Linked DNA regions of Paludisphaera rhizosphaerae. The protein of the gene in region 1 interacts with the protein of each later gene in a pairwise test. Links are inferred from orthologs where the notes say so. Each region holds a gene or a part of one and is shown in the gene's direction. Other genes may lie near its edges. The genes, in order: rho and nusG.

Region 1 (3,232 bases):
TCGTCCTGGACGCTGCGATCCTGCTGGAATCGGGCTGGGACCATGCCTGCGACCTCGTCGTCTTCGTCGACGCGCCGAAGGAAGTCCGGCTGGATCGCGTCCGTCGCTCGCGGGGTTGGTCGGCCGAGGAGTTGGACGCCCGCGAGGCCGCCCAGTGGCCCGTCGAACGTAAGAAAGCCCGCGCCGACCGCGTCCTCGTCAATGACGACGATCTGGCGAAACTGACATTGAGCGTGGATCGGCTCATCGCCTGGATCGACCAGGTCGAGACGGTCCCTCCCCAATAAACCACGGACCGCGTCGAACGACCCACCGTACCTCGCTTCCTAGAGGCTCATTTCCAGTCATGCTCCTCGGACACGCCCCCCGACGTCGACGCTCCCCGCCCCACGCCATTTCCCGCATCCGCGGCTCGGCTGCTTCACGCGTCTAGTCAGTACAGGAGAACGGTTCATCATGGCCAACGAGACCCGCCCCCGCCGGGAGCCCTCCGGCGGCTCTCGCATCCGCAAGCCCGCCGCGTCGAGCAACCCGCCCGCCCAGGACGAGAGCGCCGGTTCCGTCCCCCCGACCACGGAGTCGTCCTTCCGCGAACGGCCTTCGCGTGAGCCCTATCGCGAGGAGGGCCCGGCCGACCGTGAGCCGATCCGGATCAACCGCCCGCGCGATCGCTCTGAGACGCCCGCGGCCGAACGCTCCGAGCGTGAGCCCGGCATGACGCTCCGCGACCGCATCGCTCGCGACCGCGCCGAGCGCGAGGCCGCCGCGGCCCCCGTCGCGCATGAGGGCATCCCGGTCGGCCGAGATCGTGATCGGGACCGCGACGCCTCCGCGAGCATCCGCGAACGCGTCCGCGAAGCCCGCGACGCCGAGCCTATCCCGAGCTTCCGCGATCGAGATCGCGACCGCGAAAGGCCGGAACGCGAACGGCCGGATCGCGAGCCCTCGTTCAACTCACGCGACCGCGACTACTCTGCGCCGTCGAGAGTCGATCGGACCCCGCCGCCCCCGCCGGCCGCCGAGCCCAACGCCGAGGAGTTCCCCGACGTTGAGGACGAGGACGTCTTCGGCGACGTGGCGATCCACGACCGGTATGAAGACATCAAGCGCGGCGAGATCCATCTCACCGAGCTTCAGAAGATGACGATGCCCCAACTCATCAAGACGGCGAAGTCGGAAGGCATCGCCGACTTCATGGGGCTGAAGAAGCAGGATCTGATCTTCAAGATCCTCAAGGAACGGGTCAAGCAGAACGGCCTGATGTACGGCGAGGGGACTCTGGAAGTCCTCCCCGACGGCTTCGGCTTTCTCCGCAGCCCGGACTACAACTACCTCCCCTGCCCCGACGACATCTACGTTTCTCCCAGCCAGATACGCCGGTTCGGCCTCAAGACGGGCGCCATCGTCTCGGGCCAGATCCGACCGCCCAAGGAGAACGAGCGCTACTTCGCGCTGCTCCGAGTCGAGGCGATCAACTTCGAGGACCCGGACAAGCTCAGCGAGAAAGTCGGCTTCGACGACCTCACGCCGCTGCACCCGCAAGGTCGGATCAAGCTCGAGACGAGCAATGAAGAGATCAACATGCGGGTGGTCGACCTGGTCACGCCGATCGGCTTCGGCCAGCGCGGGGTGATCGTGGCCCCGCCGCGGACGGGCAAGACGATCCTGCTCCAGAAGATCGCCAACAGCATCCTGACCAACCATCCCGAAGCCTACGTCATGGTCCTCCTCATCGACGAGCGGCCGGAAGAGGTGACGGACATGGAGCGGTCGGTCAAGGGACCGACGGCCGAAGTCATCAGCTCGACCTTCGACGAGCCCGCCTCGCGACACATCCAGGTCGCGGAGATGGTCATCGAAAAGGCCAAGCGGATGGTTGAGTTCGGCAAGGACGTCGTGATCCTGCTCGACTCGATCACGCGGCTCGCCCGCGCTTATAACACGGAAGCCCCGCACTCGGGCAAGATCCTCACCGGCGGCATCGACGCCTCGGCCCTTCAGAAGCCGAAGCGGTTCTTCGGAGCCGCTCGGAAGATCGAGGAAGCCGGCAGCCTGACGATCCTCGCCACCGCGCTGGTCGACACCGGCAGCCGGATGGACGACGTGATCTTCGAGGAGTTCAAAGGGACCGGCAACATGGAGCTGCACCTCGACCGCCGCCTGGTCGACAAGCGGGTCTGGCCGGCCATCGACATCAACAAGTCCGGCACCCGGCGCGAGGAACTCCTCATGGACGCCGACGAACTCCGTCGCGCCTGGATCCTCCGCCGCGTCCTGAACGACATGAACCCCGTCGAGGCGATGGAGTTCCTGATCGGCCGCATGAAGAAGCTGAAGAGCAACGCCGAGTTCCTCAACAGCATGAACCTGTCCTGAGCCCGGCGGCGATCGGCCGGACTCGTTCTCGCTCAACCGGGTCCGGTCGAGCCCGCCATCGGGCTCGACCGGACCTTTTCCTTTTCCTTTCCCTGTCCTCAACCCCTGAACGCCCATGCCGACCTACGAAGGCGACTTCTCCCCTCCTGCCGGCCGCTTTGCGATTGTCGTCGCCCGGTTCAACTCGATGGTGACCGAGGCCCTGCTGGCGGGCTGCCGCGACTCCTTCATCCGCCACGGCGTCGCCGAAGATCGCCTGGACGTTTACTGGGTCCCCGGCTCGTTCGAGGTTCCGCTGGTAGCCCGGAAGCTCGCCGAGGCTGGCAAGCACGCGGCCGTCGTCTGCCTTGGCTGCGTGATCCGGGGCGAGACTGGTCATTACGACCACGTCGCCGGCCAGGCCGCCGGTGGCGTCCTCCAGGCGTCCCTCTCGACGGGCGTCCCCGTCGTCTTCGGCGTCCTGACGACCGAATCCGTCGAGCAGGCGCTGAACCGCTCGGGCTTGAAAGCCGGCAACAAGGGGGGCGAGGCGGCTCTTGCGGCGATCGAGATGGTCAATCTGCTGGCGAAGATCGACGCGAAATAAATCTCCCTCACGAGCGAAGACCATCCAGGCGCTCCGCCGTCCACGGAGGCAGCCGAGCGCAGGAAGGGAGATCGCCTTGCGATATCATGAACTCGACCGCTCGCGGAAGCTGATTGCCGGCATGTGGCTGATTGGAATCGGTCTGCTGCTGGCCAGTCGGCACGTCTGGCCGGAGATCTTGCTGGTCGTCGGCTCGATCAAGCTGTCAGAGTCCCTCTTCATCACCGGGAGAGAACGTTCGCGACGCGCTGGAGTTTTGCTGATCGTCCT
Region 2 (3,113 bases), on another replicon or contig:
GCGGGGCCGAGGCCGACCGTCGGGTCCGAGGTTTCATCACGATGCGTGAATACGTTTGGCTTGAATGCACCGGCTGCGGCGACCGGAACTACCGCGTCCAGAAGGAGACGCGTGGGGCCAACCGCCTGGAGCTGAAGAAGTACTGCAGCCGTGAGCGGAAGCACACGCCGCATAAGGAATCCCGCAAGAAGTGACCCGCGGCGGACCGCGAGAACGCCCTGGGCGGCGGTCCTATGAACTCCGGCGGAGCGTCTCGTCCCTCGGCGACAGCTCCGGCACACACGAGCGTAGCTCAATTGGCAGAGCACCGGTTTCCAAAACCGGCGGTTGGGGGTTCGATTCCCTCCGCTCGTGCTTCGGCCGTCGCGAGTCGCGCGACGGCCGCCCCGGAGACGCCGAGGAGGCCACCCGCCGGGGAGCGGCGGCGGTCTCACGACGGAGCCAGCGGTTCTCCTTCCCGAATGGAACGGTCACATGGGCAAAGTGAAAGACGAAGTCTCGGGACAGAAGCCGACGAAGCCCGTCAAGGGGAAGCCGGGCGGGGGATCCGTCGGCGCTCTCGCCCAGTTCGTGGCCAACTTCTTCTCGACCACCCTCTACAAGCCGATGCAGGGCCGACACGCTCGCCTCTACACGGCGATCGGCCTGGGGATGATCGCCGCCGGGGCCGTCTGGCAGATTTACGAGCGGTCCCTCGATCTTGAGGCCGCCGCCCGCTTCGCGATTCCGGGCGCTGTCGCCGGTCTCCTCGCCTGGGCCATCTTCCGGGTCGTCCACTATCCGCAGTTCGCCGAGTTCCTGATCGCCACCGAGGCCGAGATGAACAAGGTCTCCTGGACGAGCCGGGACGACCTTTACCGCTCGACCATCGTGGTATTGGCCACGGTCCTCCTTCTGGCCCTCTACCTGTTCGTGGTCGACTGGTTCTGGCTCTTCCTGCTGCGGATGCTTGGGGTCCTCCAGTTCAGCGGCGGAGGCGGCTTCGGCTCGACCTCCTGAACCAGCCCGCGACAGGACAGGCCCGGTCCCGCGCAGCGACCGAGGGCCTCGACCTTCCCCGCCTCCCTCAATCCAAGACGCGCCGTAGTACGTTCCATGAGCCACTCGACCCACGAGAACGACGAACCGACCCCCGACGAGGTCGAATCCGAGACCCCGAACTTCGAGGTCGAGGAGGAAACTCCGGACGGCGGCGTCGCGCACGCCCAGCCGCAACGGGCCCCCGAGCCTCAGGCTGACGAGCCGGACGACGAACCGGAGGACGCGCCTGAGCCGGTCGACGAGGACGCCGACCCACCGGTGGACCTGGTCTGGTACGTCCTGAAGGTGCAGAGCTCGCGAGAGGACACGATCGCCGAGGCTCTTCAGAGGCGGGTCAAGATCCAGGGCCTTGAGCGTTTCTTCGGCGTCACCGCCGAGGGGAAGCCGCGGATCGTCGTCCCGACCGAGAAGATCACCGAGATCCGCAACAACAAGAAGCGGATCGTCGAACGCAAGACGTACCCCGGCTACATCATGGTCCAGATGGAGCTGAACGAGAAGACCTGGTTCCTGGTCCGCGAGACTCCGGGCGTGGGGGACTTCGTCGGGGCGCATGGGACGCCCACGAAGATGACCGACACCGAGGTCAACCAGATGCTCAACCAGCAGGAAGAGCAGACGACCGCCAAGTCTCCCACCGTTCGGATCGACGTCGAGCGGGGCGACAGAGTCAAGATCAAGGACGGCCCGTTCGAGAACTTCGAGGGGACCGTCGAGGAGGTCATCGAGGGCCGCGGCCTGGTGAAGGTGATGCTCATCATCTTCAACCGCCCCACCCCCGTCGACCTCGAATACTGGCAGTTGGAGCGGATCTGAGCCCTCAAGGGCGCGGGCCGGTCCGCCGGACTGAGACGAATTCGAGACAAGCGAAGCGACAGCGAGAGACCCCCAAGGGGAGCGAGAATCCGCGATGGCCAAGGTGATGACGGCGAAGGTCAAGCTGCAGTGTCCGGGGGGTCAGGCGACCCCCGCGCCCCCGGTCGGCCCCGCGCTCGGCCAGCACGGCGTGAACATCGGCCAGTTCGTGATGCAGTTCAACGAACGCACCAAGGACATGAGGGGGACCACGATCCCCGTCGAGATCACGATCTACTCGGACCGGACGTTCGAGTTCATCACCAAGAGCCCGCCGGCCGCCGTCCTGCTGAAGCAGGCCGCCGGCATCGCCTCCGGCTCCGCGGTGCCGAACAAGACCAAGGTCGGGACCGTGACCGCCGAGCAGGTCCGCAAGATCGCCGAGACCAAGTTCCAGGACCTGAACGCCCGCGACCTCGACCACGCCTGCCGCGTGATCGCCGGCACGGCGCGGAGCATGGGCGTCGAGGTCAAGGGCTGAGGCCCCAGAAATCATAAGAAGTCAAGGCCGCCGCGGGGGGCGCGTTCCCCTCGCGGCGACCGTCGGTAACGGGGGGAGCGGGCCGACGCCCCTCCCTTCGCCGTCCCGGAACCCGGGACGGAAGCCGGTCAGACCAGGCGCGACCGCCCGCCGTCGACCGGAGCAGAGACCCGAGCATCGAAGGCGGCAGCCCCCGAAGGGGCGAAAGGAGAGTCCACTTGGCCTACCGCTCCAAACGCTATCGCGCGCTGGCGGCGAAAAACAAGGCGCAAGCCACGTTGCCGCTGGCCGAGGCGGTGAAGATCCTCAAGGGGTTCAACACCACCAAGTTCAACCAGACCGTTGAGGTCTCGACCCACCTGGGGATCGATCCTCGGCAGAGCGACCAGAACGTCCGCGGGTCCGTGGCCCTGCCGCACGGGATCGGCAAGGCCGTCCGGGTGGCCGTCTTCGCCCAGGGCGAAAACGCCGAGAAGGCCCGCGCGGCCGGGGCCGACATCGTCGGCGCCGACGACCTGGCTCAGCAGATCAAGTCCGGCGTCATGGACTTCGACGTGGCGCTGGCGACTCCCGACATGATGGGCGTCGTCGGTCCCTTGGGCCGCGTGCTTGGTCCTCGCGGCCTGATGCCGTCACCCCGCTCGGGCACCGTGACGACCGACATTGCGTCGGCGGTCAAGGAGTTCAAGGCGGGCAAGATCGAGTTCCGCAACGACAAGGGCGGCAACGTGGCGGT

Evidence for each region.
Region 2: the proteins of rho (region 1) and nusG interact in binary tests that used the Escherichia coli proteins (3 or more experiments, as listed by UniProt). The link is inferred for Paludisphaera rhizosphaerae from one-to-one orthologs.

Annotation. Positions count from the first base shown.
Region 1 is NZ_JAALCR010000054.1:19,328-22,559, forward strand. The notes cover bases 1-2,916. They hold rho (transcription termination factor Rho), read left to right. Parts: upstream 1-456; coding sequence 457-2,376; downstream 2,377-2,916. Other genes in these bases: coaE (dephospho-CoA kinase), read left to right, coding at 1-287; ribH (6,7-dimethyl-8-ribityllumazine synthase), read left to right, coding at 2,492-2,916. Also shown: more of ribH, read left to right, coding at 2,917-2,962; G5C50_RS31030 (hypothetical protein), read left to right, coding at 3,039-3,232. UniProt on the Escherichia coli protein: Facilitates transcription termination by a mechanism that involves Rho binding to the nascent RNA, activation of Rho's RNA-dependent ATPase activity, and release of the mRNA from the DNA template.
Region 2 is NZ_JAALCR010000008.1:98,742-101,854, forward strand. What follows is about bases 180-2,976. They hold nusG (transcription termination/antitermination protein NusG), read left to right. Parts: upstream 180-1,095; coding sequence 1,096-1,857; downstream 1,858-2,976. Other genes in these bases: rpmG (50S ribosomal protein L33), read left to right, coding at 180-194; secE (preprotein translocase subunit SecE), read left to right, coding at 475-999; rplK (50S ribosomal protein L11), read left to right, coding at 1,952-2,377; rplA (50S ribosomal protein L1), read left to right, coding at 2,596-2,976. Also shown: more of rpmG, read left to right, coding at 42-179; more of rplA, read left to right, coding at 2,977-3,113. UniProt on the Escherichia coli protein: Part of the processive rRNA transcription and antitermination complex (rrnTAC). The complex forms an RNA-chaperone ring around the RNA exit tunnel of RNA polymerase (RNAP).